3 regions of the Kitasatospora sp. NPDC032757 genome follow, and region 3 is predicted to be linked to each of the others. Evidence: riboswitches for the same ligand, from Rfam matches in the RefSeq annotation. Region 3 holds a riboswitch; each other region holds the start of a gene.
The links. Region 3 has a riboswitch for cyclic di-AMP ahead of ACZ5WK_RS10730 (M23 family metallopeptidase). Riboswitches for the same ligand answer to the same signal wherever they lie in the genome.

Region 1: it holds a riboswitch for cyclic di-AMP, as region 3 does, so the genes downstream of both, ACZ5WK_RS06685 (C40 family peptidase) here and ACZ5WK_RS10730 (M23 family metallopeptidase) in region 3, are expected to answer to the same signal.
Region 2: it holds a riboswitch for cyclic di-AMP, as region 3 does, so the genes downstream of both, ACZ5WK_RS04455 (glycoside hydrolase family 16 protein) here and ACZ5WK_RS10730 (M23 family metallopeptidase) in region 3, are expected to answer to the same signal.

What each region holds. Positions count from the first base shown of each region.
Region 1 covers NZ_JBVINN010000003.1:251,423-258,564, reverse strand. Annotated here, with positions in the region: gene ACZ5WK_RS06700 (glycosyltransferase 87 family protein) at 1-783, shown strand, start outside; gene ACZ5WK_RS06695 (hypothetical protein) at 885-1,916, opposite strand; gene ACZ5WK_RS06690 (C40 family peptidase) at 2,081-3,145, opposite strand; gene ACZ5WK_RS06685 (C40 family peptidase) at 3,371-4,510, opposite strand; cyclic di-AMP (ydaO/yuaA leader) riboswitch at 4,521-4,675, opposite strand; gene ACZ5WK_RS06680 (C40 family peptidase) at 5,000-6,043, opposite strand; gene ACZ5WK_RS06675 (NYN domain-containing protein) at 6,254-7,142, opposite strand, start outside.
Region 2 covers NZ_JBVINN010000002.1:298,399-305,540, forward strand. Annotated here, with positions in the region: gene ACZ5WK_RS04445 (MoaF-related domain-containing protein) at 1-255, opposite strand, end outside; gene ACZ5WK_RS04450 (esterase/lipase family protein) at 514-1,839, shown strand; cyclic di-AMP (ydaO/yuaA leader) riboswitch at 2,020-2,185, shown strand; gene ACZ5WK_RS04455 (glycoside hydrolase family 16 protein) at 2,188-3,180, shown strand; gene ACZ5WK_RS04460 (hypothetical protein) at 3,184-3,750, opposite strand; gene ACZ5WK_RS04465 (IclR family transcriptional regulator) at 3,937-4,734, opposite strand; gene aceB (malate synthase A) at 4,935-6,587, shown strand; gene ACZ5WK_RS04475 (allophanate hydrolase-related protein) at 6,731-7,117, shown strand.
Region 3 covers NZ_JBVINN010000005.1:256,606-263,747, reverse strand. Annotated here, with positions in the region: gene ACZ5WK_RS10745 (sensor domain-containing protein) at 1-193, opposite strand, end outside; gene ACZ5WK_RS10740 (GNAT family N-acetyltransferase) at 329-904, opposite strand; gene ACZ5WK_RS10735 (hypothetical protein) at 947-1,819, shown strand; gene ACZ5WK_RS10730 (M23 family metallopeptidase) at 1,932-2,765, opposite strand; cyclic di-AMP (ydaO/yuaA leader) riboswitch at 2,805-2,963, opposite strand; gene ACZ5WK_RS10725 (YiaA/YiaB family inner membrane protein) at 3,208-3,498, shown strand; gene ACZ5WK_RS10720 (alpha/beta fold hydrolase) at 3,626-4,456, shown strand; gene ACZ5WK_RS10715 (TetR/AcrR family transcriptional regulator) at 4,628-5,197, shown strand; tRNA gene ACZ5WK_RS10710 (tRNA-Ile) at 5,272-5,348, opposite strand; gene ACZ5WK_RS10705 (SpoIIE family protein phosphatase) at 5,534-7,142, shown strand, end outside.

The DNA.
Region 1 (7,142 bases), on a different contig from region 3:
GGCACCCCGTCCGGCCGGCGCACCCGCCGCGCCTGGACGGCCGCGGCGGCCACCGCCGTCTCGGTGGGCTTCCTGCTCGCGGCCGGGATGAACGGCGCGTTCGAGTTCCTGACGTTCCAGAAGGACCGTGGCGTCGAGGTGGAGTCGGTGGGCGCGCTTCCGCTGCACTTCGCCCGGATCGCCGGGGCCTGGGACGGCAAGGTGATGATGAACTACGGCTCGGTGGAGATGCTCGGGCCGTGGGTCAACGTGGTCGGCAAGGTGATGATGGCCGGCACCCTGCTGGGCTTCGCCTGGCTGCTGCTCTGGCGCTTCACCGCCAAGCGCCGCAACGCCGCCACCATGTACGACGCGGCGCTGACCGCGCTGCTGATCTTCACCGTGACCAGCCGGGTGATCAGCCCGCAGTACCTGGTCTGGCTGGTCGGCGTGGCGGCGGTCTGCCTGACCGTACGCGGCAGCAGCCAGCGGCCAGTGGCGCTGCTGATCCTGGCCGCGACGCCGCTGACCCTGGTGGAGTTCCCGCTGATGTTCAGCGAGGTGGTCGGCAGCGAGCCGTGGGCGATCACCTGGCTCACCCTGCGCAACCTGCTGCTGGTGGCCGCCACCGTGCTCTCCTGCATCCGGCTCTGGCGCTCCACCCGCGGCCCCGAGCAGCTGCCGCCCACCGTGGTGCTGGCGCGCCCGGAGCCCGCCTCCGCCTACCCGGTGCGGCCGGGTATCGCGTACGAGCAGGACCTGCTCGACGGCATCGACCGGCCGAGGGCCGGCGAGCGGCGCTAGGTCCTTCCGGCGGCGGACGGATCCTCGGTCCTGCCCGCGGCGGACGGGCCCTCGGTACCGCCCGGTCGATCGCGCGCCCGGCAAGACCGGCCGGACGGCGCCTATCCCCTGAGCCGCCGGACCTCGGCGAGCCAGAGGTCGGTGAACTCGGCGAGCCCGAGGCCCAGTTCGGCCCGGAGCACGCGGTCCAGCCACTGTTCCCGGCCGTCCCCCCGGCCCGCCGCGCCGACCGCACGGTAGAGGGCGACCAGCCGCTCGGGCCCGTGACGGCGGGCGATCAGCTCACAGGCCAGCCAGGACTGCTCGTAGGCCTGGGCGATGCCGGCGGAGCCGGCGGTGAAGTCCTGGTCGGCGGGCAGCGCCGTGGGCAGCCTCCCGGCGGCGACGTCGCGGGCCAGCTCGGGGGCGATCTGCTGCGGGGAGCGGCCCGAGCCCCGGTAGCCCGTCCAGTCGGCGACGCCCTCGGAGAGCCAGAGCGGCGTCCAGGAGCGGGTGTCGGCCCTGGTCGCCACGTGCGTGGCCTCGTGGGTGATCACCACCTGACGGCCGAAGTCGCTGAGCCCGCCGTACGCCTCGGGGTTGACCAGCACCCGGTCGGCCGGGGTGTGCCAGGGCGCGCCGGGCGCCGCGGTGGTGACGGCCGCCATGCCGGTCCAGGCGGCCGGGTCGGCCTCCAGCAGCCGGGCGAACTGTGCCTCGGTGGCGGGCAGTTCCAGCAGCAGCCGGCCCGCCCAGCCGGTGCCCCAGAGCGCGCCGACGGCCGGGACGGCGCGGTCGGCCACGGCGGCGAGCCCGGCCGCGTCCGGTCCGCCCGCCAGGCCGAGCACCAGGGTGTGCTCGCCGCGGGCGGGCGCGACGGTGCCGAGGTCCCAGAACGGCGGCGGGCCCCCGGCGCTCTCCTCCCGCTCGACCCGCCAGCCGCCGGGGGTGCGCAGCAGCGCGAGCCGGCGCGGGTACACCACGGGGTAGTCGTCGTACCCGGCCACCCGGACGGCCAGCTCGGCGGTGGCGCTCAGCCGGTCCGGCGCGCCGGCCGGGCCGAGTACGAGGTTGCGGTAGCCCGCCTCGGCCAGCGGCAGCGCAGGCGGCCCGGCGGCCAGGGCCCGGGCGCGTTCGGCCAGCAGTGCCGTCACCTCGGCCTGCTGGTCCGCCGCCGCCCGCGCGGGCGCCGCCGGGGCGGCCCCGGGCAGCGAGAGCTGGGCCAGCCCGCCGGCGGCGAGCAGCAGGGCACCGCGCCGGGACAGCGTGCAGCGGCGTGCCCCGGCGGCGGTGGAGGAAGGTCTCGGCCCGGACCGGCTCAGAGCCGGATCACCCCCGCGACGGGCATCGCGTTGACGCTCTCGTACCGGACCTTGGCACCCGGGTACGGGGCATGCACGATCACCCCGCCGCCGGCGTACATGCCGACGTGGTGCATGTCCCGGTAGAAGATCACCAGGTCTCCCGGTCGCGCGTCGGAGATGCTGACCCGCTGACCGGCGTACGCCTGGGCCTGCGAGGTGCGCGGCAGGGTCACTCCGGCCTGCCGCCAGCTCCAGTACATCAGACCGGAACAGTCGAACGCGCGGGGCCCGGTGGATCCGTACACATAGGGCGAGCCGATCATCTTCACGGCGGCGGCCAGCGCGGCGGCGCCGCGTTCGGAGGCGGGCGGGGCGGTGCCCAGGTCGAGCCGGTCGGTGCCGCGGGTGGCGCGCTGCTCGGCCTCGCGGGCGTCCTGCGCGGCCATCCGGGCCCGTTCGCCGGCGCCCAGGCTGTTGAGCAGCTTCTGCGCCTCGGCCAGCCGCTGCTGGATCTGCTGTTTGCTGTCGGCCAGGATGCGGCGGGTCTGGTCCAGCTCGGAGAGCTTGGCGGAGGTCTCGGCACGGCGCTGGTCGAGCCGGCGCTGACGGGCCACCACCTCGTGCAGCGTCTCGTTCTGCCGCTCGGCCGCCTGGTCCAGACTGCGGGCCCGGGAGAGGTAGCCCTCGGGGTCGGTGGAGAGCATCAGCTGGACGGTCTGCGCCATGCCGCCGCCGCGGTACTCGGCGCCGGCCACGGTGGCGAGGTCGCCGCGCAGCTGGTTGAGCTCGTCCTGGGCGACGGCGACCTGCTGCTGGAGGGTGCCGGTCTCGTGCTGGAACCGCTGCTGGGCGTCGAGCGCCGCGTTGTGCTTCTCCGAGGCCTGCTCGGCCTCGTCGTAGAGCTGCTCGACCTGCGCCTTGATGTCCTTGCGGCTGGAGGGCGTGTCCGGCGAGCCCGGCGCGGCCTGGGCGGTGCCGCCACCGGCCAGGCCGAGCACGGTGGTGGCCGCCGCTGTCAGCACCAGCGCACGGGCGAGCGCGTGCGCTCCTGACAGCGGGGAACGGCGGTGCACGGCCATGCGACGGTGGCTCCAATCCTGCGGCCCGGCCCCGCCGCCGCACCGGGGGCGGGCGGCTCGTGAGCGGGAGTCCGGTGGCAGACGTTAGCGAGTCCGGGCGATCGAGTCCAAACCCCTCCCAACCAGAATATTTGACCCTCAATCGGACATCTGCTCGAGCCGCCGGAAAAGCCGCAGGCCCGGCCTCCCACGAGGGGAGGCCGGGCCTGTCGGGGCCGATGCGGATCAGACGCGCACGATGGCGGAGATCGGCAGCATGGTGGCGGTCTCGTACCGGACCACCGCGCCGGGCTTCGGCGCGTGGATGACCTGCCCGCCGCCCACGTACAGGGCGACGTGGCTGGCGTCGGCACGGTAGATGATCAGGTCGCCGGGCTGGGCGTTGGCGATGTTGGTGCCGACGTTGGTCCCGTAACCGGCCTGCTGCTGCGAGGTACGCGGCAGCGAGACGCCCGCCTGCGCATAGGCCCAGCCGGTGAGGCCGGAGCAGTCGAAGGAGCTCGGGCCGGTGGCGCCGTAGACGTACGGCGAACCGAGCTTGCTCTCGGCGGCGGCGATCGCGGCGGCGGCGCGCGAGCCGTTGGCGGCCGGCGCGGCGGGCTTGGCGGCGGCCGGCGCCGAGGACGACGCACCGAGGTCGGTGCGGCTGTTGTCGCGGGAGGCGCGGTCGGCGTCGGCCTTGGCCTTCGCCTCGGCCTTGGCGGCGTCCGCCTTGGCCTTCGCCTCGGCGGCGGCCTTCTCCTCGGCCGCGCGCAGCGCCTGGCGCTCCTGCTCGGTCAGCGTGTTGAGCAGGTCCTGGGCCTTGGCCAGCTTGCCCTGGACCTCCTCCTTGGAGGCCTTCAGCTGCTGGGTGGTGGTCTCAAGCTCGCCGAGCTTGGCCTGGGCCTCGTTGCGGTCCTGGTCGAGCTTGCGCTGCTGCTCCTGGAGGTCCTTCAACGCACCGGACTGGGTGCTGCTGGCCTGGGTCAGCGCACCGGCCTGGTTCAGGAAGTTGTCCGGGCTGGACGAGAGCATCAGCTGGACGGTCGACGATATGCCGCCGTTGCGGTACTGCTCGCCGGCGATCTCGGCGAGGCCGCCCTGGGCCTCGGTCACCGAGGCCTGCTGACGGGCCACCTGGTCCTGGAGCTCGCCGACCTGCTTCTGCAGCTCCTGCTGCTTGGCCTGGGCACCGTTGTACTTCTCGGTCGCCTGCTCGGCCTGCTCGTTGAGCTGGTCGACCTGCTCCTTGACCTGGTCCTTGGTCGGCGTCGGGTCGGCGTGGGCGCCGGACTGCGCAGAGAGGGCGACGGCAGCGGCGGCGACACCGGTCAGGATCGAGACCCGGGCGCGGCCGGCAGGCTTGGGACGACGATGGGACGCCACGAAGGCGGACTCCTTCTTCCAACGCCCGCCTACCGGGTGAGCTGACGGGTTCGGGCCGGAAGCGTGCCCTACGACGCCTCACCGGCCGTTCCAGCGGCCGACCTGGCGCCGATTCACCCCGGAGGAACATGGTTCCCCGGCTCCGCTCCACAGCGCCCCCGACTGCTGGGCTCCCCGTCGGACCGGTCTGCGACCCGTCCCGCTGCTTCACGAACTCGGCGGTAAACCCCCGCCGCCACCCAGGCTGGGTGATCGACTGTGCGGTGGTTCGAGGCACGACCCTAGTAACAGAACCGTGATCCGTTCAAATCCTTGTCAGAAAAAAGACGGAAGAATACCCAAGTTCATTTGTGAATATGACCCGGTGTGACCAGCGCCGTACGCGGAGCTGATCATTTCTCACATACGACCGGGAACGCCGACGCCACCCCCGCTCGGAGGTGGCGCGGATCACAGGGCCGGATCCCGACCCCTGGGCGTGTCGGTCCGTCAGACCCGGCGGATGGTGTTGATCTTCATCGCGTCGGCCTTCATCACCTTCACCACGTCACCGGTGTGCGGCGCGTGCACCACCATGCCGTTGCCGATGTACATCGCGACATGGCTGCGGTCGTCGCGGTAGATGATCAGGTCGCCCGGCTGGGCCTCGGCCAGCGAGGGCACCCGCGAGCCGACGTTGCCCTGCGCCTGCGAGGTGCGCGGCAGCGAGACGCCGGCCTTCCCGTACGCCCAGACCATCAGGCCGGAGCAGTCGAAGGTGCTCGGGCCGGTGGCGCCCCAGATGTACGGCGAGCCCTGCTTGCTCATCGCGTTGGAGACGGCCGCCCCGGCGAGACCGGAGGCCTGCGGCAGGCTGCCGAGGTCGGCACGCTCGCTACCGCGCGAGGCCCGGTCGTCCTGCTGCTGGGCGGCCTTCAGCGCGGCCCGGTCCGCCGCACTCAGCGAGTTCAGCAGGTCCTGGGCCTCCTTCAGCTTCTTGTTGACCTCGGCCTTGGACTGGTTCAGGTCCTTGGTCGTGGTGTCCAGCGAGGCGAGGATCGCGGCGGCCTCGGTCTTCTGCTGGTCCAGCCGGCGCTGCTGGTCCTGGAGGCCCTTGAGCGCGTCGGCCTGGCTGGAGCTGGCCTGCTGCACGCTGGAGGCCTTGTCCAGGTAGCCGGACGGGTCGGAGGAGAGCATCAGCTGCACGGACGGGTCGATGCCACCGGTGCGGTACTGCTCACCGGCCACCGCGGCCAGCCCGCCCTGAAGCTGGGTCATCTGGTCCTGGCCGCGTGCCACCTGGTCCTGGAGCTGGTCGGCCTGCTTGCGGAGCTGGTCGGCCCGCTCCTTGGCGCCGTTGTACTTCTCGGTCGCCTGCTCGGCCTCCTCCTGGAGCTGGTCGATCTGCGCCTTCACGTCCTCCTTCTTGGGGGACGGGGTCGGCGCCGCGTGGGCGGCGACCTGGGCGGAGAGGGCGACCGCGGTCGCCGCGGCAGCGGTGAGCACGGAGACCCGCGCGCGGCTCGGCTGCTTGGGACGGCGGTGGGAGGCCAAGTGACCGGCTCCTTCTTTTTACGGACTCACCCAATCGAGTGAGAATCCGGAAAATAGGTTTGACGCCAGACCCTAGTGAAGATCCAGGCTTTGCGCCACTCCCCCGTTGGCGTGAACTCCGCCCCGCCGCCATGACTTCACGAGATCGCCACAGCACCGCAAGCCCGGCGCTGACCAGGCGTCACCCCGTCCGGCGGGGCCCGGGACAGCCTACGGCCGGGCCAGCCGGTTCAGCAGCAGCACCGAGGCGACAGGGCGCGCACCCGCCTTGCGCACGCCCTCCGCAACCTCCCGGTCGGTGGAGACCACGACCACCGGCCGGCCCTGGGGCTCGGCCCGCACCAGGCGTCTGATCAGCTCGTCCGCCGTCTCCCCGGTCCGGCTGAACCGCACCCGGACCCCGCGCGGCGGCGCCATGATCACCGGTACGTCCAGGTCCTGGCCGTCGAACACACAGGTGACCTCCGCCTGGGTGCGCTGCGCCAGCATCGCCAGCCCGCCCAGCAGCCGGATCCGCTGCTGCTCCAGCGGCAGCGCCGGATAGCCGGTCTTGGTCACGTTGTATCCGTCCACCACCAGATGGACCTGCGGGATCGCCAGCAGCTGGTCCAGCAGCGCCGGATCGTCCTCGGCCAGCCCGCGCCGGGCCACGTCGTGCGGCGAGGCCGCGCCCGGCACCACCGCCTCCACCAGGTCGGCCGGCCGGATCTGGGAGACCGGCAGGGCCAGCTCCCGCTGGAGGCCCTGCGCCGACTGCAGCACGGTGTCCAGCAGCAACCGCAGCCGCATGTCCTCGACGCTGCGCCCCTCACGGGCCGACCGGCGGCCCTGCTCGGCGGCGTTCTCCAGCTCGGAGATCCGGTGCCGCAGCCGGCGCGCCTCGTTCTCGGCCGCGCTGCGCTCGGCTCCCGACTGCGTCTTCAGCGCCTCCAGTTCGGCGCTGAGCCGGCGGGTCTCGGCCTGGGCCCGGCGGGTGTCGCTCTCCAGCGACCGCACCTTCCGGCGCAGCGAGTCGGCCTCCTTGCGGACGTCCTCGGACTCGGTCCGCTGCCGGTCCAGATCGGAGCGCGCCGCGGACCGCACCTCGGCCAGCTCCGCC
Region 2 (7,142 bases), on a different contig from region 3:
ACGCACCGTCAGCTTGCCGAGGTCCATCACGTGGCTGACGGTGATGCCGCTCTGCTCGGTCCAGCTGACGAAGTACAGCTCCGGGCCCACCTCGGCGACGTGCAGCGCCACGTCCTCCCACTGGCCGGCCGACTCGCCGAGGCCTTCCCAGCGCAGCCGCTTGCCGTCGGCCGAGTAGGCGTTGCGGAAGGCCGCGCCGTTGTCGACCTGGAAGAGGTAGGTGCGGCCGGCGAAGGCGGGCAGGGGCGCGGTCATGGCGGGACGGGTCCTCGTCTCTCGTCTGGGCGGTACGGCACTGCGGGTGGAGCTCCAACCTATCCGACGGGTGACCTCGGCGGCGGCCTTGCGGCCACTCCCGCCACGGCACAGGCCGCCACGCCGCCCGCCCGCCGGGTGTGACACCGGCACATGGGCGGCCCGGCGGCCCGGCCGTACCGTGCAGCTCCGGCCCACCGGGACGTGGGCCTGCCCCAGCCCGCCCTACGGCCCACCGGCCCGACCAGGGAGCCGCCGATGCCCGCCACCTCGCGCCTCACCACCGGACGCCCGTCCGACAGACGACCGCCCACCACCCCGCGCCCCGCCGCCCGCCGTCTGTCCGCCGCCCTCACCCTCGCCGCCCTCCTCCTCGGCGCGCCCCCACCCGCATCGGCGGCCACCGCCGCCCCCGCCACCGCGTCCCTCACCCTGGAGGCCGGCTTCCCCGCCCCCGGCAACGGCTGGGCCAAGGTCGAGCGCTATCTGGACACCACCACCGGCTTCCGCGCCGAGCAGTACCCGCCCGGCGGGCGCGGTGACCAGGACGGCGCCCGCCGCACCTACTTCGGCGGCGTCCGCCAGCCCTACTCCGGGCGTTTCCTGCTCTACTCCGCCGCCGGCTGGGACACCGGCAGCCGCGCCACCCCCGTCCTGCTCGTCCACGGCGCCAACGACAACGCGGACCGCGCCTGGGCCGACCCGAGCGAGAGCGGCACCTGCGGCGCGTCCGCCTGCCCCTCCACCGGGCTCGCCCAGTACCTCGCCGGCACCGGCCATCGCGTCTTCGCGATCGGGTTCGCCCACAAGCAGGGCGACAACCTGCTCCAGGCACAGGCCGTCGGCGACGCGATCGCCCTGATCCGCGCCCGGCTCGGGGTGCCCCAGGTGGACGTGGTCGCGTGGAGCAAGGGCGAGGTCGCGGCCCGCGCGTACGTGTCCTCGGTGCGTCCGCCCTGGGGCCGGGCGTACGCGGGTGACGTCCGCCGTCTGGTCACCCTCGGCGGGCCGAACGGCGGCCTGGACTACGTGTACGCGCACGGCTGGGCGTTCTCGCTGGCCACCTGGCCGGCCTGTGGCGGCACCGCCAACGTGCCGTCTCCGCACCTGTACATGACCTGCTATGGCACCTCCACCGCCCAGCCCTGCCTCGGGGTGCTGCCCACCGGCGGGTACGACTGCTACCCGGGCCAGCGCCAGCTGCTCGCCCGCTGGGACGCCACCTACGGGGTGGACGGCTCCGCCCAGGACTGGTGGACGACGTACTACGGCGGCCAGGGCTACTACACCTCCGGCCAGGGCATCCAGGCGGCCATCGACGCCGGCTCGCTGATCGGGCCGCTCCAGCAGGCGGGCGTCCCGGCGGCGGTCCGCACCTACCTGCTGGCCGGCGGCTCGGCCGACATCCCGGGCGTGCTCAACGAGAACCGCGGGCCCAGCGACGGCATCGTCCTCACCCGCAGCGCCCTGGACACCACCGGGGTCGGCACGGTCGGCGGCACCCGGCTGCTCACCGGGCTCAACCACCTGGAGCTGGCCTGGTCCCCGGACGCGATGAGCCAGGTGGACGGCTGGCTCGGCTGACCGGTCGGCCGGCCCGCACCGGCCGAGCCCCCGTACCGTCGTTGATCGACTTCACTGTGAGCCGCGCGAGAACACCCCTCGTCGAGTTGTCGGCCCCCGGGGGACCTGCCTAGCCTGCACAGGACGTCCGCTTCGCGGATCTCCGCCGTCGGGACGCCGAGTCCTGTCCACCCGCCGGCCGGCAACCGAGCGCCACAGCGGACGGGAGCGGGGGACCCAGGTCAGTGCCCGGCCCGTGCGCTCCCCGCGCCCGGGCCGAGGCTAGGGGTGAAGCCGCTTCACGGGCGGCCGGGCAACCTCAGCCCGAACCCGACAGCTCACCTCGCAGGCGTCGCAGAGGACACTGTCATGCAGAAGCCTGCCCGGCGCAGCGCGCCGCGCCATGCCCGCCCCACCCACCGCGGCCGCAACGCCGCCTTCGCCGTCACCGGCACGCTCGCCGTCAGCGGTGCCGGACTGCTCGGTGCCCCGGCGGTGAGCGGGGCCCAGGCGGCCGCCGCGCCGACCGTCACCCAGGACAAGCTCGGCCCGGCCACCATGGTCGCGGGCAGGTCCGCCGCCCCCTCGCCGCCGCCCGCCCCCACGGCGACCCTCTCGCTGAGCGTCACCAGCACCGCCCCCGCCCCCGCCCCCGCCCCCGGCGCGCCCGTCGCGGGCAAGAAGCTCACCTGGTCAGACGACTTCAACAGCCTCGCCCTGGGCTCCCGCTGGACCGCCGACAGGAGCAGCTCCTACCAATACGGCGATCACAATCCGAACGACAACAAGCTCGACTGGCTGAACAGGGCCAACGTCATCGTCTCCGGCGGCGTCGCCACCTTCACCGCCAGGCCGGGCACGCACACGCTGGAGAACGGCAAGCAGGCCTGGGACACCGGGCTGCTCACCACCGAGTACTCCAGCGAGGGCTTCACGGTGAAGACCGGCGACTACATCGAGACCCGGGTCAAGCTCCCGGCCGGCACCGGCGCCTGGCCGGCGCTCTGGACGTGGAACGGCACCAGCGGCACCCACGGGGAGATCGACTCCTTCGAGTACCACCCCGACAACCCGAACCTGCTGGAGCTGACCAACCACATCAACCCGGCCAATCTGTACTACACGGACGCCAAGGCGATCACGAAGGGCGGCTGGGTCACCATCGGCACCCACTGCGGGGCCGGCTCGGTCGACTGGTACGTCAACGGCACCAAGGTCTTCTCGGACGGCAAGGGCGTCGGCGCCAACTGGTCGGCGTACCCGATCCTCAACCTGTCCCTGAGCGCGGGGCAGTACCACCCCGCGCCGCAGGGCACGGCTCCGATCACCTTCGCCGCGGACTACGTCCGGGTGTACCGCTAGGACCTACGGCATGGCGGTCTGTACGACCCGGATCTCGAACGGCCGCTTGTTGTTCGCCTCGTTCCGGTCGTCGTCACTGCGCACCGCCACCCAGCCCCCGGTCAACGTGCTGGGGGCCGGGACGGTGGTGGCGATCCGGACCGGGATCAGTGCCGTCGCGGTCCGGAACCTCGCCAGCCCGGCCGGGAAGGTGCAGCGCACCCGGTGGCCGTTCTGGAACGCGTAGCAGTTCTCCGGGAGGAACGGGCCCTCGGGCGTCACGCCCCCGGGCAGGGTGATCACCACGGTGAACGGTGAGGCGGTCCGGTCCGGGCCGGTGTTGAGGACGCGGGCGCGCACCGTGGTGGTGCCGCCGGGTGCGGCGGCGTCCGGGTTGATGCGGAGCACCTTCAGGTCGGAGTCGGAGGTCGCAGGCCCGCCGGGTGCCGCGACCTCCGCCGCCGGGCCGCCGCCGGGCGCCGGACCGGCGCCCGGACACGCCCACGCGGGCCCGGCGGCCAGCGCCGCCAGCGCGCACCCCACTGTCAGTGACCTGCCGAAGAAACCCCGTACGGACCCACTGTGCGACATCGCCGCTCACCCTGCCCTCTGCGTTCCGGCGCCCCGCACCGTCGCGGGGCGCGTCCGCACCCAGCGTGACCGACCGGTCCGCCGCGGCCGGGGCAACCCGCCCTCGGGCCGCTCGAACGGGCGAACGCTTCAACGGGAAGACGGCCGGGCCGACCTCCCGTGCGCGAAAGCCCCGGTGATGCCGCGTCAGGGGGCCAGGACCTGCCCCAGCCGGGCTGCGATGTGGTGCATCACCGGCACCAGGGAGGCTGCGCCGGCCTGCTCCTCCAGTGCCCGGATCCGGGCCTCCGGGCCGGAGACCGAGAGCGCCGTCGGGGTCGGCGCGCCAGGCACCGCGAGGGCGATGCAGCGCACCCCGATCTCCTGCTCCTGGTCGTCCACCACGTAGCCGCGCTCGCGCGCCTCGGCCAGTTGGTCCAGCAGCTCCTGCGGGTCGGTCACCGTGAACTCGGTGTGGGCGGGCAGCGGGTTGGGGCCCAGGACGGCGCGTGCCTCGGCCTCGGGCAGCTGGGCCAGCAGGGCCTTGCCGACCCCGGTGCAGTGCGGCTGCACGCGGCGGCCGACCTCGGTGAACATCCGCATCGAGCGCCGCGACTGCACCTGCCCGACGTAGACCACCTCGCCACCCTCCAGCACGGCCAGGTTGGCCGTCTCGCCGGTGGCCTCCATCAGTTCGGCCAGGTAGGGGCGGGCCCAGCTGCCGAGCAGCCGGCCGGCCGTCTCGCCGAGCCGGATCAGCCGCGGGCCGAGGGTGTAGCGACGCGCGGTGTCCTGGCGCACATAGCCCTGCTGGACGAGGGTACGAACCAGTCGGTGGATGGTGGGCATCGGAAGCCCGGAGGTGGTGGAGAGCTCGCTGAGCGTCGCCACGCCGCCGGAGTCGGCCAGCGCCTCCAGCAGCTGGAAGGCGCGCTCGACGGACTGCACACCGCCGCTCGCGCGGTCCGTGCCCGTCGTCGATGCTGTGTCGGGGGTCGCAACCACCGGCGTTCCCTTCGATGTCGGGGGAGGAGTAGAGTCCCTGCGATCACCTCAACAAACCGTTGAAATTCTGTATCGCGGAAACTAGTCTCCACCTTACAGAATCGAACCCGCCGGTAGTCGGGTTCAGATCGGTTCAGATCAAGGAAGTTCCCACCGGAGCTCCCTTCGCCATGCTCAACCGTCTTAGGAGTGTCCTGCTCATGGCTACAGATCAGGGACCCGCCGGCGCCTCCCCCGCCGCTCCGGTCGTCACTGTCGCCGGTCCGCGCGTCCATCGGGCGGAGGAGGTGCTCACTCCGGAGGCGGTCGCCTTCGTCGTCGGGCTTCACCGCGCCTTCGAGGACCGCCGGCAGGAGCTCCTGGCCCGCCGCAAGACCCGCCGCGCAGAGATCGCCCGCACCGGCACCCTGGACTTCCTCCCCGAGACGGCCGCCGTGCGCGAAGGCGACTGGACGGTGGCCGAGGCCCCGCGCGCGCTCCAGGACCGCCGGGTCGAGATCACCGGCCCCACCGACCGCAAGATGGTCATCAACGCCTTGAACTCCGGCGCCCGCGTCTGGCTCGCCGACTTCGAGGACGCCACCGCCCCGACCTGGGACAACGTGGTCAGCGGCCAGCTCAACCTGATCGACGCCTTCGAGGGCCGGATCGACTTCACGTCCTCGGCCGGCAAGGCCTACACCCTCAAGCCCGCCGCCGAACTCGCCACCGTCGTGGTCCGCCCGCGCGGCTGGCACCTGGACGAGAACCACCTGCTGGTCGACGGCGTGCCGGTGGCCGGCGCCTTCTTCGACTTCGGGCTCTACTTCTTCCACAACGCGGCTCGGCTGATCGCCCGCGGCCCCGAGGACCCGAACTCCGGCCCGTACTTCTACCTGCCGAAGACCGAGAGTCACCTCGAGGCCCGGCTCTGGAACGACGTCTTCACCCACGCCCAGGCCGCCCTGGGCATCCCGCACGGCACCATCCGGGCCACCGTGCTGATCGAGACCATCACGGCCGCGTTCGAGATGGAGGAGATCCTCCACGAGCTGCGCGAGCACGCCGCCGGGCTCAACGCCGGCCGCTGGGACTACCTGTTCTCGATCGTCAAGAACTTCCGCGACGCCGGCGCGCACTACATCCTGCCCGACCGCAACACCGTCACCATGGCGTCCCCGTTCATGGCCGCCTACACCCGGCTGCTGGTGCAGACCTGCCACCGCCGAGGCGCCCACGCGATCGGCGGCATGGCCGCGTTCATCCCCAGCCGCAAGGACCCTGCGGTCAACGCCGCGGCCCTGGAGAAGGTCAAGGCCGACAAGGACCGCGAGGCCGGCAACGGCTTCGACGGTTCCTGGGTCGCCCACCCGGACCTCGTGCCCGTCGCCCGCGCCTCCTTCGACGCCGTCCTCGGCGACCGCCCGAACCAGAAGGACAACCCCGGCCCGGCCGAGCCCGTCACCGCCGCCCAGCTGCTCGACATCGCCGGCGCCGGCGGGACCTGCAGCCACGCGGGCCTGCACAACGCCGTCCAGGTCGGCGTCCGCTACATCGAGGCCTGGCTGCGCGGCCTCGGGGCCGTCGGCATCTTCAACATGATGGAGGACGCCGCCACCGCCGAGATCTCCCGCTCGCAGATCTGGCAGTGGATCAACAACGGCGTCGTGCTCTCCGACACCGGCGAGAAGGCCACCGCCGACCTCGTGCGCCGCCTGGTGGCCGAGGAGCTCGCCGGGCTCCGGGCCGAGCTGGGCGAGGACGCCTACGCCGGTGGGCGCTGGCGCGAGGCCGCCAAGCTCTTCGAACAGGTCGCCCTGGCCGAGGAGTTCGCGGACTTCCTGACCCTCCCCGCGCTTCCCCTGCTGGGCTGAGCCCCAATCTATCCAGTGCGGAGGAGGCTGCCGCCTGCCAGGCTGTAGCACTCCTCCCGCCCCATTGCTCCGTTCCGTACGGCGACGAATCCACCTGTCCTCTCGTCGCCGTACGGAACGGCCCCTTCGCCCGAGGAACCCCCATGCCCCGCATCTTCTTCAACGGCCAGGCCATGGTCGGCGGCCCGTTCCACGCGTCCGTCGCCGACGCCCTGATCGGCCCGGTCCGCACCGCGCCCGGCTACCGCTTCTTCTCCATCGGAGACGTCTGCCCCGGCCTGCACCCGGACCCCGCCGCCGGCACCGCGATCGAGGGCGAGCTGTACGACATCACCCTCGAACACCTCCGCGACGTCATCCTCCCCGGTGAGCCGCGCGAGCTGGAGCTCGGCGTCATCGAGCTGGCCGACGGCTCCGCCTGCCTCTCCATGCTGCTGGCCCGCGGCGAGGCCGACCGCGGCGTCCACCGCGAGATCACCCACCACGGCGGCTGGCGCGCCTACCTCGCCACCCTGGGCCGCACGGCCTGAGCGCGGAGCACCCTGGGCCGCACGG
Region 3 (7,142 bases):
GGCCGAAGCAGAACAGGCTGACGCCGAAGGTGAACCCGACGAGGGCGACGGGCAGGCCGCTGAGGGCGAAGCCCAGCTCCCGGTAGAAGTAGGAGGAGAACGGCGCCCGCCAGGCGTACGGCGGCTCCTGGGTACGGCGGACGCCCTCGTGCCAGTCGTACTCGCTGCGCTGCATGCTCTCGCTGGTGCTCATGGCCTGGGCCTCGGTCCTCGGGTCTGCGGCGGTGCCGGTCGGGCTGATGGCTCAACCCTGTCAAAGTGCGGGCCGGGCGGACATCCGGCTCCCCGCCGGAGCGGGGTGGGGTTAACCCCCGCTTCGCTCTCGTGCTCAGCGCTGCGGGCGCGGAGGCCACTCGTCGGCGAGCAGAGAGTACTGGAAGGAGTCGTGCCAGGCGCCGCGCAGGTACACGTGGTGGCGCAGCCGGCCCTCCGGCTGGAAGCCGGCCCGGGTGAGCACCCGGATGGAGGCGGCATTGGCCACGTCCACCCGGGCGACCAGCCGGTGCAGGCCGAGCGGCCCGAACGCGAACTCGCAGAGCAGCCGGGTGATCTCGCCCGCGTAGCCGTTGCCCCAGGTGTCCGGGCGCAGCGCGTAGCCGAGGTGGGCGGAGCGGTGGCTGCCGAGGGTGAGGGCGGCGTTGCCGATCGGGGTGGCGTCGGCCGGGTCGGCCGCGTCGGCGTGCCGGGTGACGGCGAGCCGGTAGACCGTCCGCTCGTCCTGGAGCGCCTCCTCCAGGTACTGCTCGATCTGGTCGGCGCAGTCCTCGCGGTCGTGCGGCTCGAAGGGCAGGTAGCGGGTGGCCTCCGGGTCGCCGAAGATCGCGTGCAGCGCGTCGGTGTCGCCCGGCGTGTGGTGGAACTCGCGGATGGCCAGGCGGGGGCCGGTGAGTCGGACGGGGACCATGTCAGCCGACCCTACCCGGGCTTTCCGGTTACCGTACGTGACATGGAAGAAGAAGACCTGCGGCTCGCCCCGCGCACCAAGGCCGCCGACCTGCTCGCCTGGGCGGAGGCCGAGGGCCGCGCGCCGGTGGCCGAACCCCCGCTGCGGGCGGTGCTGGCGCTGCTGGAGCTGGGCGAGAGCAGGATGCACGACGGCTGGCCGGAGCTGACCTCGGACGCCGTGGAACAGCTGCTGTACGAGCGGCTCCACCTGTACGTCCAGCCCGCGCCGGAGCAGGACCCTCTGGCGTACGGCGAGGCGGTGCGGCTGCTGATCGATCACCAGCGGGCGACGAAGCGGCTCAACGCCAAGCGGCAGGAGCGGCTGCACGCCGAGGCCGAGTGGCAGGGCGAGGTGGCGGCCGGGCTGCTGCGCCGGGCCGACCTGGTGACCTGGCCCCGGCTGTACGCGGTGCTGCTGTGCGCTCACGACGTGGACGTCGCCGACGAGGCGGCGGTGCGGGAGTGGCTGGCGGCGTTCCGGGAGCTGGCGGAGGAGGACCGGCGGGCCGCGTTCGAGGCGCTGGCGGCGGCCGGGTGGCTGGACGAGCTGGACGAGGACGGCTGGGGCGCGGCCCGGGTGCTCTCGGTCGGGATGGCCACGGACGGTGCCCGGCTGCTGCTGGAGCAGGGCCTGATGCGGCGCAGCTACCGCAATCTGGCGGAGCTGACGGCGTTGGGGCGCCCGATGCCGGACGAGCTGGCCGGGGACTTCGGGGCGTTCGAGGAGGCGGCGGCCGAGGCGGCGCTGGACCTGATCGGCGAGTGGACGGTGCCGGGGCTTCCGCGACTGCTGGTGGCGGAGTTCCCGGACCTCGCGCCGGAGCCGGGCCAGGAGGAGATCGACGCCTACCTGGCGCAGCTGCCGGCGGAGTGAGACGCGAAAGGGCGCCCCGGGCCGGGGGCGCCCTTTCCTCGCGGTGCGTCACGTGGTGCGGTGTCTCAGGTGGTGCGATGCCTCCGGGGGTGATGCCTCAGGGGGTGATGCCTCAGGGGGTGATGCCGCGCTGCTCGAACCAGGTCTCCGGGTCGACCGGGGCGCCGCCGCCGGGGCGCACCTCCAGGTGCAGGTGCGGGCCGGTGACGTTTCCGGTGGCGCCGACCTTGCCGAGCTGCTGGCCGGGGACGACCTTGCCGGAGCCCTTGATGATCGAGGAGAGGTGGCAGTACCAGATCTCGGTGCCGTCGGGCAGCGTCTCGACGATCCGGTAGCCGTAGGAGCCGGCCCAGCCGGCCGAGGTGATGGTGCCCTGGCCGACCGCGTAGACGGGGGTGCCGGTGTCCGCGGCGAAGTCCAGGCCGGTGTGCAGGTGGGCCCAGTACGAGGCGCTCTGGCCGTAGTGGGCGGAGAGGTTGTAGTCGCGCACCGGCAGGTTGATGGCGGCGAGCTTGGCCTTCTCGGCCTCCTCGGCGGCCCGCTTGGCCTCCTGCTGCTGCGCGGCACGCTTGGCCTCGGCCTCCTTGGCGGCCTCGAGCCGGGCGGTCTCCTCGGCGGCGGTGCGCTGGCTGTCGGCCTGCTGCTGGATCCGGGCGGCGAGCGCGAGGCCGGGGTCGGCGGCGAGGGCGACCGGGGTCTCGTCGGGGGCCTCGACGGCGGGCGCGGCGGCCGGGGTCGCGGAGGCGAAGCCGGTGGCGCCCAGGGTGGCGGCGACGGCGGTGACGCCGAGCAGTGGCGCGGTCCCGCGGGTCTGACGCGGCATCCGGTGCCGGTTGGCCTCGGCGGCCTGCGGGGCGGCCTCGTCGGAGGGCCCGCCGTACTCGCCGGGGTGGGCGGGCGGCCACGGGTGGTCGAGCAGCTGGGTGCCGGCGGGGGAGCCGGGCAAGTTTGCCGGAGAGTGCGTCGACGCCACGGAGGCGCGCTCCTTTCCTTCCTTCGCGCCTACCGGGTTAGCTGACGGGTTCGGAGCAGGAAGGTCTCCTACGGCTGGGCCTGGGCCCGGCCGATTCACCCCAAGGAACGTGGTTCCCCGGCTCCCTGACCTGCCCGGAGGCCGGTCGGTGGGATTAGGCGACGGCGCACGGTGCCGTCTGGGTACGGCGTTGCGGACCGCGCTGCGTTATCAAACGTTAATCCTAGGAGCCCCTGATTCCAAGCCATCCGTCCGGGGCAGCAGGACACGGTCCGGACACTACGTGACCTGATGGGCGTTTTGGGGGTTTGACGACAACTGACACTACCGAACGTGATTGGACGTCAACGAACGACCCCCCATCTGAGTACTTCTACTCATGTGCGACCCGGTCGGACACGGCCATCCTGGCGCCATGAACGCACCGATGCAGTCCCGCACCACGGCCGCGTACTACATCCAGGCCGTGCTCTCCTTCGCACTCTCCGGCACCACCCTCGCGGTCGGGATCGCCTACCTCCCGGTGGGCGGCTGGACCCGGGCCTTCCTCGGGATCGGCCTGCTCTACACCGTCACCTCCTCGTTCACCCTGGCCAAGGTGATCCGCGACAAGCAGGAGACCAACGAGATCGTCACCCGGGTGGACCAGGCCCGGCTGGAGAAGCTGCTGGCCGAGCACGACCCGTTCAAGGTGGAGGGGGTCTGACGCCCCGCAGCCGCCCGCCCCCGGACAAGGCCGCCGTCGACCACTTGACGGCTAAGGCTATTAGCCTTAGCTTTATGGCTATCGGCACACCCGCCGATGACAGTCCCGGCGGACCGAGGAGGCCCCCATGTCCGGCACCACCGCCCCCACCACCCAGTACCTCGACGTCCCCGGCGGCCGGCTCGCCTACGACGACACCGAGCAGGGCGACGGCGCCCCCGTCGTCCTGCTCCCCGGGATGCTCGACAGCCGGGCCGCCTACCGCCACCTGCGCCCCCTGTTGGTCGCCGCCGGCCACCGGGTGATCACGATGGACCTGCGCGGCTTCGGCGAGTCCTCGATCGCCTGGGACGACTACTCGCCGGCCGCGATCGCCACCGACGTCCTCGCCCTGCTCGACCACCTCGGCATCGAGCGCGCCGTCCTCGCCGGCAACTCGTACACCGGTGCCACCGTGGTCAAGGCCGCCGGGGACGCACCCGAGCGGGTCGCCGGGATCGTCCTGCTGGACGCCTTCGTCGAGAACCTGCCGCCGAACGCCCTGCAGCGCGCGACGTTCGCCGTGATGGGCACGCTGCTCGTGCACTCCCCCGCGGTCTGGGGCCTCTACCACCGGAAGATGGCCTACCCCACCGCCAAGCCGGCCGACTTCGACGCGTACGTCGACGGGCTGGTCGCCGCGATGCGGACGCCCGGCCGCAAGACCGCCACCCGCGGGCAGGTCCACGGGGACTCCGCGCCCGTCGGCTGGACCGCCGCCGTGAAGTGCCCGGCGCTGGTCGTCATGGGCGGCAAGGACCCCGACTTCCCCGAGCCGGAGCTGGTCGCCGACCGGCAGGCCGCCGCCCTGCGCGCCCGCAAGGTGATGATCGAGGACGCCGGCCACTACCCGATGGCCGACCACCCGCAGGCCACCGCGGACGCGCTGCTGCCGTTCCTCGCCGAGCTGGCCGCCTGAGCCGCAGCTGCCTGAGCTGTACCGGCCCGAGCCGCACCCCGCCCGAGGCCGCGCAGGCCCTGAGCTGTACCCGCCCGAGCCGCACAGGCCCGAGCCGCAGCCGACGTCCAGCAGCCGCAGCCCGGGCGGACCCCCCGACGCCCGGAACCCGAACCACGGAGAACCGTCCCCATGCCCCGAGTAGGACTCACCCCCGAGCAGGTCGTCGGCCACGCCCTCGCCCTCATCGACGAGCAGGGCCCGGAGGCCCTCACCCTCGCCGCCGTCGCCGCGCGGGCCGGCGTGGCCACGCCCTCGCTGTACAAGCACGTCAGCGGCGGCCTGGCCGAACTGCGGCGGCTGATCGCCGTCCGGGTCACCGAGGAGCTGGCCGACCGGCTCGCCGAGGCCGCCCTCGGCCGCGGCGGGGACGACGCCGTCGCCGCCGTCCTGCGCGCCTACCACGCGTACGCCACCGAGCACCCGCACCGCTACAACGCGCTCCCGCAGGCCCCGCAGCCGGACGACGACCTCACCCGGGCGGCCACGCGACTGGTCGGCGTGATCATCGCGGTGCTGCGCGAGTACGGGCTCTCCGGGTCGGAGGCCATCCACGCCGCCCGCGCCGTCCGCTCGGTGGCCCACGGCTTCGCCTCGCTCTCCATCGGCGGCGCGTTCCAGCTCGCCGAGGACCTCGGCGAGACCCAGGACCGCCTGATCGCCGTACTCACCCACGGCCTCCGCGACTGGCCCGGGGCCTGAGCCGCCGCGCACCCGCGAGGGGGCGGCGGGGACGCCGAAGGGCCCGGAGCGTGATCGCTCCGGGCCCTTCGTGGTGGTGGGCCTAACAGGACTTGAACCTGTGGCCTCTTCCTTATCAGGGAAGCGCTCTAACCGTCTGAGCTATAGGCCCTCGCCGATCGCAGATCCTACTCGACCCGGGCCCGGTGCCGCACATCCGTCCCGGCCGGTCCCGCGCCCCGGTCCCGGCGGGGCACACCGCCCGAGTCACCATTCACCGGCATAAGAAATAAGGTATTAAGAATTGAGTGGCCGATAAGGACCACCCGAGAAGGCAACGGAAAGGCCGGGGATCCCATGGACCTGACCTCGCCGTGGCTTCCCCCGTCCGAGGACGAGAGCCGGACGCCGCGCAGCAGCCCCACCGCGCGCAGCGCCATGCGCTGCGTCCGCTTACTGCTCGGCTGCACCAGCGCCGCCGAACTCCTCGGCACGGTGCTCGCCGAGGGCCCGGGCTGGATCACCGGCGAGGGTTCCGTGCTCTACCTGCTGGACTCCGCCGGCATGCTCCGGCTCACCGCCTCCCACGGCCTGCCCGAGTGGGCACACGAGCGGTACAACGTGGTCGACCCGGCGAGCGACCTGCCCGCCGCGATGGCGCTCAGGCTGCGCCGGCCCTATCTGCTCAGCCCCGAGCGCACCAGCGTCGACTACCCCAACCGCAACGCCGGCATGGGCACCGGCATGGTCGCCGTCATCACCCTGCCGATGATCGTCGACGGGGAGCCGATCGGCGTGCTGGCCCTGGCGCTGGCCCACCGGGGCACCGTCCCCCGCCGCGACCTGGACGTCCTGGAGACGCTCGGCGACGCCTGCGCCCACCGGCTCTCCCACCTGCTCGACCACGTGCACGCCGAGACCGGCGTGGAGCGCGGGGCCCGCCCGGGGCCCGCGCCCGGAGCCGGAGCCGTACCCGGAGCCGGGGTCGGAGCCGTGCCCGGGGCCGGAACGCCGCAGGCGCCCGGCGGGGACGGCGCCGGCCGGGCCGACGGGCTGGCCCACCCGCTGCTCTCGCTGGCCGTCCGCTCCGCCGGGCACGGCGCCTTCGAACGCGACCTGGTCACCGGCGAGACCTACTGGGACGCCCAGGCCTACCGGGTCGCGGGCCAGCCGCCGCCGGACGGGAGCGGCCCGGCGCCCGCCCCCGACCCGGAGCGGATCGTCCACCCGGAGGACCTGCCGGACTTCCAGGCCGCCCTCGCCGAGGCCCTCGCCACCGGCGGCCCGTACCGGATCACCTACCGGGTGCTGCGCCGGGGCGGCGGGGTGGTCCGGATCGAGGAGACCGGCGAGGTGATGCTGGACGTGCACCGGCGGCCGGTCCGGATCGCCGGCCTGGTCGCCGACCGGGACCGCGCCCGCGCCCCCGAGGAACGCCCGCCTGCCGGCGAGCAGGGCGGCGCCCCCGCGGCCGGGGCCCGCTCGGCGCTGCTGCTGGCGCTCACCCGGGCGCTGTCCCGCGCGATCACCGTCCGGGACGTCACCACCGCGGTCACCGACATCGCCCGCCCGGCCTTGGGCGCCGCCAGCATCGTGCTCGACCTGGTGGACGAGGGCCGGCTGCTGCCCGTCTCCCACACCGTCTACGGCGGGCCCCGCCGCACCGAGCTGACCCGGCTGGCCGACCTCTCCGAGGGCGTCATGCAGCACGCGCTGGCCCGCTCCACCCCGCTGTTCAGCGAACCGGGCCGGACGGGGCGCGCCCCGGCGGGCAGCGGCGGGCCGCTGACCCCGCCCGCCTGGGCGGTGCTGCCGCTGGTCGCCTCGGGGCGGCAGGTCGGCTCCTGCCTGATCACCTTCGCGACCGAGCGGGTCTTCGGACGCGAGGACCGCACCTTCTACTCCGCGTTCGCCGGCATCCTGGCGCAGTCCCTGGAACGCGCCCGCCTCTACGACACCCACCACC